One region of the Chryseobacterium gallinarum genome, then DNA from elsewhere that is predicted to be linked to it. Evidence: riboswitches for the same ligand, from Rfam matches in the RefSeq annotation. Region 1 holds a riboswitch; each other region holds the start of a gene.

Evidence for each region. A riboswitch is a leader RNA that binds a small molecule or an ion and turns the genes downstream of it on or off. The one in region 1 is predicted to bind S-adenosylmethionine.
Region 2: it holds a riboswitch for S-adenosylmethionine, as region 1 does, so the genes downstream of both, OK18_RS09700 (SusC/RagA family TonB-linked outer membrane protein) here and OK18_RS10390 (alpha/beta fold hydrolase) in region 1, are expected to answer to the same signal.
Region 3: it holds a riboswitch for S-adenosylmethionine, as region 1 does, so the genes downstream of both, OK18_RS06765 (TonB-dependent receptor plug domain-containing protein) here and OK18_RS10390 (alpha/beta fold hydrolase) in region 1, are expected to answer to the same signal.

Annotation. Positions count from the first base shown of each region.
Region 1 covers NZ_CP009928.1:2,307,089-2,310,377, reverse strand. The annotation lists gene OK18_RS10395 (ACT domain-containing protein) at 1-750, opposite strand, end outside; gene OK18_RS10390 (alpha/beta fold hydrolase) at 753-1,691, opposite strand; SAM riboswitch class I at 1,749-1,856, opposite strand; gene OK18_RS10385 (MGH1-like glycoside hydrolase domain-containing protein) at 2,045-3,289, shown strand, end outside.
Region 2 covers NZ_CP009928.1:2,158,191-2,161,479, forward strand. The annotation lists gene OK18_RS09695 (hypothetical protein) at 45-1,364, shown strand; SAM riboswitch class I at 1,657-1,754, shown strand; gene OK18_RS09700 (SusC/RagA family TonB-linked outer membrane protein) at 1,838-3,289, shown strand, end outside.
Region 3 covers NZ_CP009928.1:1,512,310-1,515,598, forward strand. The annotation lists gene OK18_RS06765 (TonB-dependent receptor plug domain-containing protein) at 1-1,355, opposite strand, end outside; SAM riboswitch class I at 1,445-1,549, opposite strand; gene OK18_RS06770 (alpha-amylase family glycosyl hydrolase) at 1,644-3,289, opposite strand, start outside.

The DNA of each region.
Region 1 (3,289 bases):
GTCCTTGCTTGCCGTGTTATCTACAACAATGAGATTTTCCAACTGATTTTCTTTTGAGAAACTGATCAGCTCTTCAATATTGGAAGGTTTTTCTGCCGCCAGCACCTCATCATTCCATTGGGTATCAAACCCTTTTTTATTGAAAGCTATTTTCTTTGAATTGGCTACAGCCACTACCTTAAGGTCTATATTTTTACGTTTTTTAATTTCATCCGAAGATTCCAGCACCTGTTCTATGAGTGTTTTTCCAACGTTTCCATGTCCAATGATTGCCAGATGAACAGTTTTCGGTTTTTTGAAAATTTCGGATTCTATAATATTTTTAGTTTTCTCATCCTGCGATGATGTAACAACGATATTTACTCTATTTTCACCGGCCACTTGATTTAAAAGCAACGGAAAAACGTTATTTCTGGCCAGTTCGGCAAATACTTTATTGAAGTCTTCTGCTACAAAACCAATAACAGAAACATTATTAATACTATATATCTGGGATACTTTACCTGATTTTCTTTCTTCTTCAAATTCATCAATAAGGCACGTTACAGCTTTCTCTGCATCATTTTCATGTACTAATATGGAAATTCCGTTTTCTATGGCCTGCTGAGAAATTACGCCTACACTGATGCGCGCCAGGGTCAGCGCTTTAAAAATTCGTCCGTCAATTCCAATTTCGCCTAAAAAATCTTCTCCTTCAAATTTGATGATTGATCTGTTCTTCAAAAATTTTATTTCGTTAGCATTTTTCATTACTATAAAATGTTTTTTATGATATTGTTTAATTGTTGATATTCCATTAGGAAGGCATCATGCCCATGTACAGATTGGATCTCGTGATAAGAAATATTCTTTTTTTTCCTTTTTAGATTTTCAAAACACATCCGTATTTCAGAAGCGGGAAAGAATAGATCGGTATCAACGGAGATCATGTGCATTCGTGCTTGTATTTTCTCCAATGCTGATTCATCAGTATTAATATTCATCAGTAAATGATTCATCAGTTTATAGGCTTTTAAACTAAATCTTTCGTTTAAAGCATTACCATGATAAATAAGCCAGTCTTCTGATTCTAACCTTTCTTTTTCCTGATTGTATTTATTTTGAAATCTGTCGTTAAGTGATTGTGGAGTTCTGTAACACAACATGGCATGAATTCTTGCTTTTTGTAATGGCTCATCTTTATCATTTAATAAAAATTTCTGAACCAGACATTGTGCATGGAGCCAGTCGTGGGTTCTGTGATCGCAGGCTATGGGAATAAAAATTTCGGCCAGTTCGGGTTGCTTGGCAAGCATCTCCCAGGCAATTCCTCCTCCTAAGGAGCCTCCAATAATGGCATACACGTTTTTGATATGCAGTGCTTCCAGCCCTTTCAGAAATATACCGGCGATATCTGAAGGAGTGAAATCTTCATAATTTTCAATTAAAAAATGATCGTAACCGTTTCCGGGAATATTAAAACACAGAACAGTGTATTTTTGGGTATCTATCACCTGATTTTCTCCGATCAATTGCTTCCACCATCCTTTTTCTCCTGAAACATTGGAATTTCCGGTAAGGGCATGGTTAATCAAAATAATGGGGGCAGTAAACAGGTCTTTCCCGAAAAGCTCATAACTCAACGGGATATTATATTCCTTATTGGAATTGGTTTGATACGAAAGATTAATATAGTTTAGTTCTGTTTTCAATTCTATTATTTTAATACAATTGAAAATGCCACAGGAAATGGCTGAAAGAACTTCAGTAAGTTATCTGTCCAAAATAGTTTTGGTAGAACGTAGCACCTTCTTTGCTTTCACAAAGGGTTGCTAAGGTTTCATAGGGTCTAATCCCTCAACCTTTCTTGATAACATTTTCAATATTTGAATGAACGAATGGTGCAAAGGTAATTCTTTTCTTTGAATTTCAAAAAAAAAAATAATTTAATATTTAAAAAATGCCTTAAATACAAGTATTCCAAGTGCATATTAATAATTCTTCAGATGAAAAGAATTGGAATTATTTTCCAAAAAAACTAACTTCGTATGGAAAATGATGATATATGACTGCCGAAAAAGAAAGATTACAAGATACCAATTGGAAAAACTGGGGACCTTATGTAAGCAACCGGCAATGGGGAAATGTACGGGAAGATTATAGTCCCAACGGAAATGCCTGGAATTATACCAATCATAATAATGCGGAAAGCTATGCATACCGGTGGGGAGAAGAAGGTATTGCCGGAATTTCTGATACAAGACAACTTTTATGTTTTGCCTTTTCATTCTGGAATAAGAAAGACAAAATGGTCAAAGAACGTTTCTTTGGGTTGAGCAATCCCCAAGGTAACCATGGGGAGGATATCAAAGAAATTTTTTATTACCTGGATAATACACCTACGCATAGCTATATGAAAATGGTGTATAAATACCCTATCAATGCATTTCCTTATGATGATCTCCTTACTGAAAACGGAAGACGCAGTAAAAAGGAACCTGAATATGAACTATTCGATACGGGAATTTTTGATAATAATGAATATTTTGACATTTTCATTGAGTATTGTAAGGCCGATCATAATGACATTCTGGCCAGGGTTACAGTTTACAACAGAAGCCAATCTGATGCTCCCATTGTTCTGGCTCCTACAGCCTGGTTCAGGAATAACTGGAAATGGGGTTACAACACTTATAAAGCAGAAATGAATGCTTCTCACGACGGATGTATCAATGTTAATCATGACAGTATTTCAATCAAAAAGATCTATTCCCGAAATTTGAATGCACAAAGTGTATTTTGTGATAATGAAACCAATACTCCAAAACTATATGGTGCCCCTAAAACAGAAAACACCTATTATAAAGATGGAATCAATGATTTTATTATTCATCAGGGCAATACGATAAATCCTGAGAAAAGAGGTACCAAAGCTGCTTTTCTGATTGATGAAATGATTGGTGCAGGACAGTCCGGAACATTCGATTTCAGGTTTTGCCCTGACGGAGTTGACGAGCCTTTTAAAGATTTTGATGAAATTTTCAACACCAGAATTGCCGAAGCGGAAGAGTTTTACAGTGAGATTCAAAATGAAACCACTGATGAAGATGAAAAGAACGTTCAGAGACAAGCTTTTGCAGGTCTTCTCTGGAATAAGCAATTCTATCATTATAATATTGGAAAGTGGCTGAAAGGTGATCCTAATTTTGAAGCCCCCCGAAACTTCAACGAATATGTAAGAAATACAGAGTGGAACCATCTTCACAATAAGGATATTATATCTATGCCTGATAAGTGGGAATATCCCTGG
Region 2 (3,289 bases), 150 kb from region 1:
GATTCTGTGTACACTTATTTTATAACAATAATTTAAACATTAAGATGATGAACAAACAAAAACTATTAAGCTTAGTAGCTTTCCTGGCTTCTTTTTTATTCTTACATGCACAAGTAGGGATAAATATTGCTAATCCACATCCTAAATCGGCGCTGGATGTTTTTTCTAATGATAAAGGGTTTCTTCCACCACGCCTGACAACTTCCCAAAGGGACTCCCTTCTTTCCCCGGATACCCCTAACATAGAGGCAGAGGGTATGGTGATCTATAATAAAACGGTGAATTGCCTGGAATTCTGGAATAGTGTAGAATGGATAAACCTATGTCAGGGCAATGCAGCAGTGTATACTATCAATTGTGAACCTGTTGTCAATGGAAATTTTTATGCAGGTTCGCCCGCTGTAGGTTCCGTAAGGATTAAGGTGACAGTGAGTAAGCCTGGTAAGTATAAAATTAATACTGATACAGTCAATGGAATTAGTTTTAACGCAGAAGGGTATTTTGAAAATACGGGGGAACAATATGTTACCCTTTCTGCTGAAGGGACTCTGCTACAGGCAGGAACCTACACATACTCTATTGTTATGCCGGCGGGCAATGAAAGCTGTACTTTCGCTGTTACAGTAACGAACCTGCCGTCCGAAAGGGTAGTGAAAATACTTTCGATCATTCCTGACGCCTGGAACGGGACTTTATCCACAGATTCTCATGGGAGATATTCATCTGTAGCCAGATCTAAGCTTAACAATCCCAGTAATTTCGGACCCAATGGAAGGGTGGTAATTTCCAACTTTATTTTTAATACAATCAATATACGGACTGCCACTCCTGCTGAATTGGCTCAGGCAATAGATAATGCGGACATTATCTGGATTGGTTATGTATACACCAGCTACTTTTCTGACCAGGCTATTGCTGTTCTGAGGCAAAAAATCCAGGAAAAGAAAAAGTTTTTTATTATTGACGCAGAACACCAAAGCCTTACTCCTATCAATAAGCTGAATTTAGGATATACAGCACAATATATTAACAGTCAAAGACCGGGTTCCTTTTATACGACAGGCTCACAGGGGCCAAATACAGGGATATTTGGTAACCTTCCTGAAAATACCAGGCTACAAACCAACCGCTATATGGGACGGATCACACAATATCCTGCTACTGCCAGGGTATTTATGAAAGACAGTGCCGGTAAAGCGGCTGCAACTCTGGATGATAATTTACTGGTCTATACTGATGTTAATTTATTTTATAATTATGAATCTACTGATAAATTTTACAATGAAGGAGCGGGTTGTTCGGAAAGCTCTAATGCGAGGATGTTCTGTAATATATTCAGTATCGCAGTTGATTACACCAGATAGGATGTTATTTGCATTAATCAACGATCAATGAAGCTGTAGGACAATACTTTTCAATTATTTAAATAATTATATCCGATAAATGGCACTCAGGTGTCATTTTTTTTCTCTTTGTGATTTTGAGTAATCTATAATGATATTTGTCATATTTGCTAAAATTGTAAATTTCGTAACTGCTTATTTTAGTGGCGTTTGTTATAAAATTAAGTTAATTTTTAAAAATTTAACATGAAAAATAATAAGTCTACTTGTTTTGTAGACTAAATATTTATAGCTTTGCAACTATATTTCGATCGGCTTATAAAGAAAGATGGAGGGAACTGACCCTGTGAAGTCTTAACAACCTGCGTTATGTAAGGTGTTACATTCAGCCTTTTAAAGGGAAAATAAGCATTTGGTTTATCGTATATTTCGATGCCCTTTGCTGATTATTCTGCAAAGGGCAAAATTTTTATATATGGTAAATAAAATTGATTATGATTAGAGAAAAATTAATTAATTATACAATTTGGATCCCATCAGTGGCGGTATTTTTCTTAGGAGTTACCGGGATTAATGGACAGAGTTCGGGACCTAAAAAAGATACTCTTCATGAAAAGGAGATTGATGAAGTTGTAGTAGTTGCTTATGGAAAAGCAAAAAGAACAAGCTATACAGGTTCTGTAGCAACTATTTCCAGTGATAAAATCAACAACAGGCCCGTCACCAATATCACCAAAGCGCTGGAAGGCCAGGTACCGGGAATCCAGACAACAAGTTCTTCCGGACAGCCCGGAGCCACATCTACAATCCGGATCAGGGGGATTGGCTCCATCAGTGCCTCCAGTGATCCTCTTTACGTAGTAGATGGAATTCCTTTTGACGGAAACCTGAACGCCATCAGCCCCAATGATATTGAATCCATCAGTGTATTGAAAGATGCTACAGCAAGTGCCTTGTATGGTTCAAGAGGAGCCAACGGGATTATTATCATTACCACGAAATCCGGTAAAAAAGGCGAGGCCAGGGTGAATTTTAATATCAGCCAGGGATTCTCCGGCAGAGCAGTGAAAGATTATCAACAGGTAAGTACGGATCAATATTTTGAACTTTACTGGGAAGCGATGAGGAACGGCTATCAATCAGGTAAAGTATCAGCACAGCAGGCTGCACAAATGGCCACTGATAATATAGTTTCAGGTGCAGGGCTTTCTATTAATCCTTACGGGGCCGGTTATCCTAAACCTGTAGGTACAGACGGGAAATTGTTGCCCGGCGCAAAAGCTTTATGGAATGACGACTGGCGGGATATTTTGCAAAGAGTAGCTTCCAGGAATCAGGTGGATCTTGATATTAGTGGCGGAAGCGAAAAAAGTAACTATTTCTTTTCACTGGGGTATCTGGATGATAAAGGAATGGCGATTGAATCCGGGTTTAAGAGATATAATACCAGATTAAAACTCAACTCAGAAGTTAAAAAATGGTTGAATGTAGGGGTGAATTTGAGCTATACCAATAGCATTCAGCAAGCTCCACCTTCATCAGATTCAAAATCCAGTAACATCATCCAGGCGGCAAGGGTAATCCCTTCTTTCTATCCTTATTATGAAAGAAATCCTGATGGATCGTATGTGTTGGATGCTGCAGGAAACAGAATTTATGATTTTGGAAAGTACAGGCCTACAAGTGCTCTCCAGAATCAAAATGCTGCTGCTACCTTGCCTCTTGATAAGAATGAAAATAAAGAAGACAACTTTTCAGGAAAAGGGTTTCTGGATTTTACCTTCCTGCCGGAGCTGAAGTTCAGATCAAGTTTTTCCGTTGATCTGGTTAATTACAACGGACATTATTATTCTAATCCGCTTATCGGACAAGGAAGTGAAACAAACGGTTCTGTAACGAAATCCAACAGCAGGACGTTGTCATATACTACCAGTAATATTTTAACT
Region 3 (3,289 bases), 790 kb from region 1:
CCTGCTCCTATTACAGTTGATCCCTGAGTTGCAATATTTCCATTGATATCGTACTGGGTGTAAGATGCTTCGTCCCCCTCTTTGATCTGGTATTGTTCAAACCTGAATTCACCACCAAATGCAATATTAAATCTGTTCAGACTTTTAGAAACATCCAGGTTAACCGTATTTTGCAGAAAACTATGTGCTCCTGCATAAAAACGGGTTGGGGATTTTACTCCCAGTGAAGCATTATTGGTATTGCTTACGTTATAATTAAAGGTATTGCTGCCAAAGGTATTGCTAAGATCAATCAACCAATTATTGATTGTATATTTTGCACCTACTGCATAAGAAACATCATACACATGGGATCCGAGGGTTGCCTGGAAGCCGTTTGGATAGATTGAAGAAACCACATTGAATGTTTCACTGGGAAGTCTTCTGAAACCAAAACCTTTTCCTTCTTTGATACTGAACCCTCCGAAGGAATAAAGTTTAAAGTTTTCATTAAAAGGATATTCTGAATTAAAAAAAAGCTGTCCCTGCCTGATCTGGGCATCTCCGATCTGAAAATTGAAATCATCGCGGATTAACCCTCTTTTTCTTATTTCCTCATCATCTGCTGCTCTGGCTGCATCCGGATCATCTGCAAACGGGTATGCAAAATTATCTCCGAAAATATCCAGATCATGATTTTGAGTTCTTGTTGTTTTCCCTCTGTGGCTTACCTGTAATGACAGATTGATATAACCGTCTTTTTTTCCTAAAGAGGCGCCGTAATTTGCTCCTGCCTGATAGGTATCCCCATCATTTCTACCGCTGAGCCCATAAGTAATGCTCGCTGTAGCGCCTTGATTCTTTTTAAGAATAATATTGATAACCCCCGCAATAGCATCTGAACCATATTGTGCTGCGGCACCGTCTCTTAAGACTTCTATCCTGTCTATGGCGATCACCGGAACCGTGCTCAGATCTGTTCCTACGGAACCGTTCCCTACGGTATTCTGGTAATTCACTAAAGAAGTCGTATGCCTTCTTTTTCCATTAACCAGTACCAGCACCTGGTCAGGCCCCATTCCCCTTAAGGTAACAGGATCAATATGTTCCGTCCCGTCCGATGCCGACTGCCTTACAGAATTGAATGATGGAATTACATAATTCAGAAGATCCTGAACAGTAACCTGGGGAGAGGCCTTCTGTATTTTTTCAATATTGATGACATCTACCGGAACGGGTGTTTCCAATTTTGTTCTTTTGGCATTCCTGTTTCCGACAATAATAATATCCTCGATTTGTTTTCCTTTTTCCTCCTGTTCCTGGGCTGTAACGATAATGGTTCCCAACAGTAACACTGCTATACTTAATTTTTTCATTTGTTCTTGCCAATTAAAATATTCCTGCGGTTCGACCCCGCAGATATACAAGACATCAAGAAATGGAATTCACATCAGAATATTGACTTCACTTATCTTCCCCTCGGGTTGGAATTAGCACCTTTACACTTCTGGAATCATGTCGGTTGCTAAGGTTTCATTGGGCCAAATCCCTCCACCTTTCTTGATAAATCTACTGCAAAAGTAGACTATTTTTTCTAATATGCAAAAGGTAAATATGCAGGTGTGCTCATTTACCTTTTATTTTTATATAATGCTGATTTCTGTTTATCTTATGATCATTTTCTGAATGGCTATCCCTGTATCCGACTTCAGATGAATAAAATAGGTCCCGGCCGGATAATGGACTTTCAATTCGTGGGTTCCGCTTTCATTCAATAATTTAAAAGATCCGATTCTCTTTCCGTTCATATCAGAAATGGTTATTTCACCATTTCTGGCTTTGCTGTAAATGAGTTTTGCAACACCATTTTTTACCGGATTATCTGCTATTTGAAGAGATAATTTGTGGGATGCGTTTATATCATCGGTTGACAGAGCTCCTGCATAATTTCCGAAGATCCTGAATTCACCCGGAAGTAATGCTATCGGAGCGGTGGTTGAGGCAATATTCAAAACCGAATTATCCATAAGGTTCTGCCATTGACCTGTATACGGAAAATATGGAACTACATTTTGCACGGAAGTGGTAAAGTTAGCCAGAACCACTACATTTTTCATTCCATTGAGGGTATTGTCATAAAGGTATATTCTTGTAATGAGGCCATCAGGATCATTCGCCAGGTTATTTGATTCTATACTGTATGTTTTTGTTGTAAAGATCCCGTTGGTATTTCTGAGATTAATGATTTTTGCCCAGGTGTCATATACCGCCTTTCTGTTCATATCTGTATCATACCCTAAAGCAAAAGCAACAGGTTTTTCATCGGTTCTGCATCCAGTACTGATGGTACCATTGGTACATCTGTTAATACTAAACTCATACCCCAGCTCTCCGAACTGCCAGATCATTTTCGGGCCCGGAATGGTAAAAAATGCAGCTCCAAAAGTTTTCATTCTCTCAAGAGCCGTATTCAGGTTTTTAACATTATAGCTTCCATTGACAGCTCCATAGGTAAGGTTTTTAAACATCAGCCTTTCTTCATCATGGCTTTCTCCATAGCCTACAGCATGCATATTGGTAAATCCATGCAATGCATGATTCATCCTGTCATAGTTGCTGTTTTCCTTATAGCCCATCGTATTTTGATTGTAAGGCTCCGTCTGTTTATTCCAAAGGAGAACGCCCTTGCCTTCCGCCACTCTGTAATTGGCCCATTGCTGTTCTTCGGCATCCGTTCCCAGATGTTCAAATATCATGTAAGAATTAGGATCAATAGCCCATTGTTTATCTGCATAATGTTTCATAATATCCACTCTGTCCTGTTGATAGGCATTGGTACAGGCTTCATCATTCTCAGAACAGTTTTGGGTGAATCCTTTCGTCAAATCCCAACGGAAACCGTCAATATGATACTCTGTCAGCCACTGCTGAAGGCATCTTTCCACATAATACTGAGTGGAAGGGCTTGAATGATTGAAATCGTTAAATACATTATATGAATGCTTCGGAACCTGGTTAAAATAAGGATTATTCTGGGCTACATCTCCATAACCGTCTCCATCCGGATCTACATTCCAAAGCCTAACCAAAGGTGAACGGCCTGTTGCATGATTCAGCGCGATATCCAGGATTACTGCAATTCCGTTTTGATGGCACAAATCCACGAATTCTTTAAATTTCTCCGGGGTTCCATAAGCCTTATCCAGGGCATAATGAAACGATGTATTATATCCCCAGGAAAGGTTACCGTCAAACTCCATAATGGGAAGCAGTTCTATCGCATTAATATTTAGACTTTTTAAATAAGAAA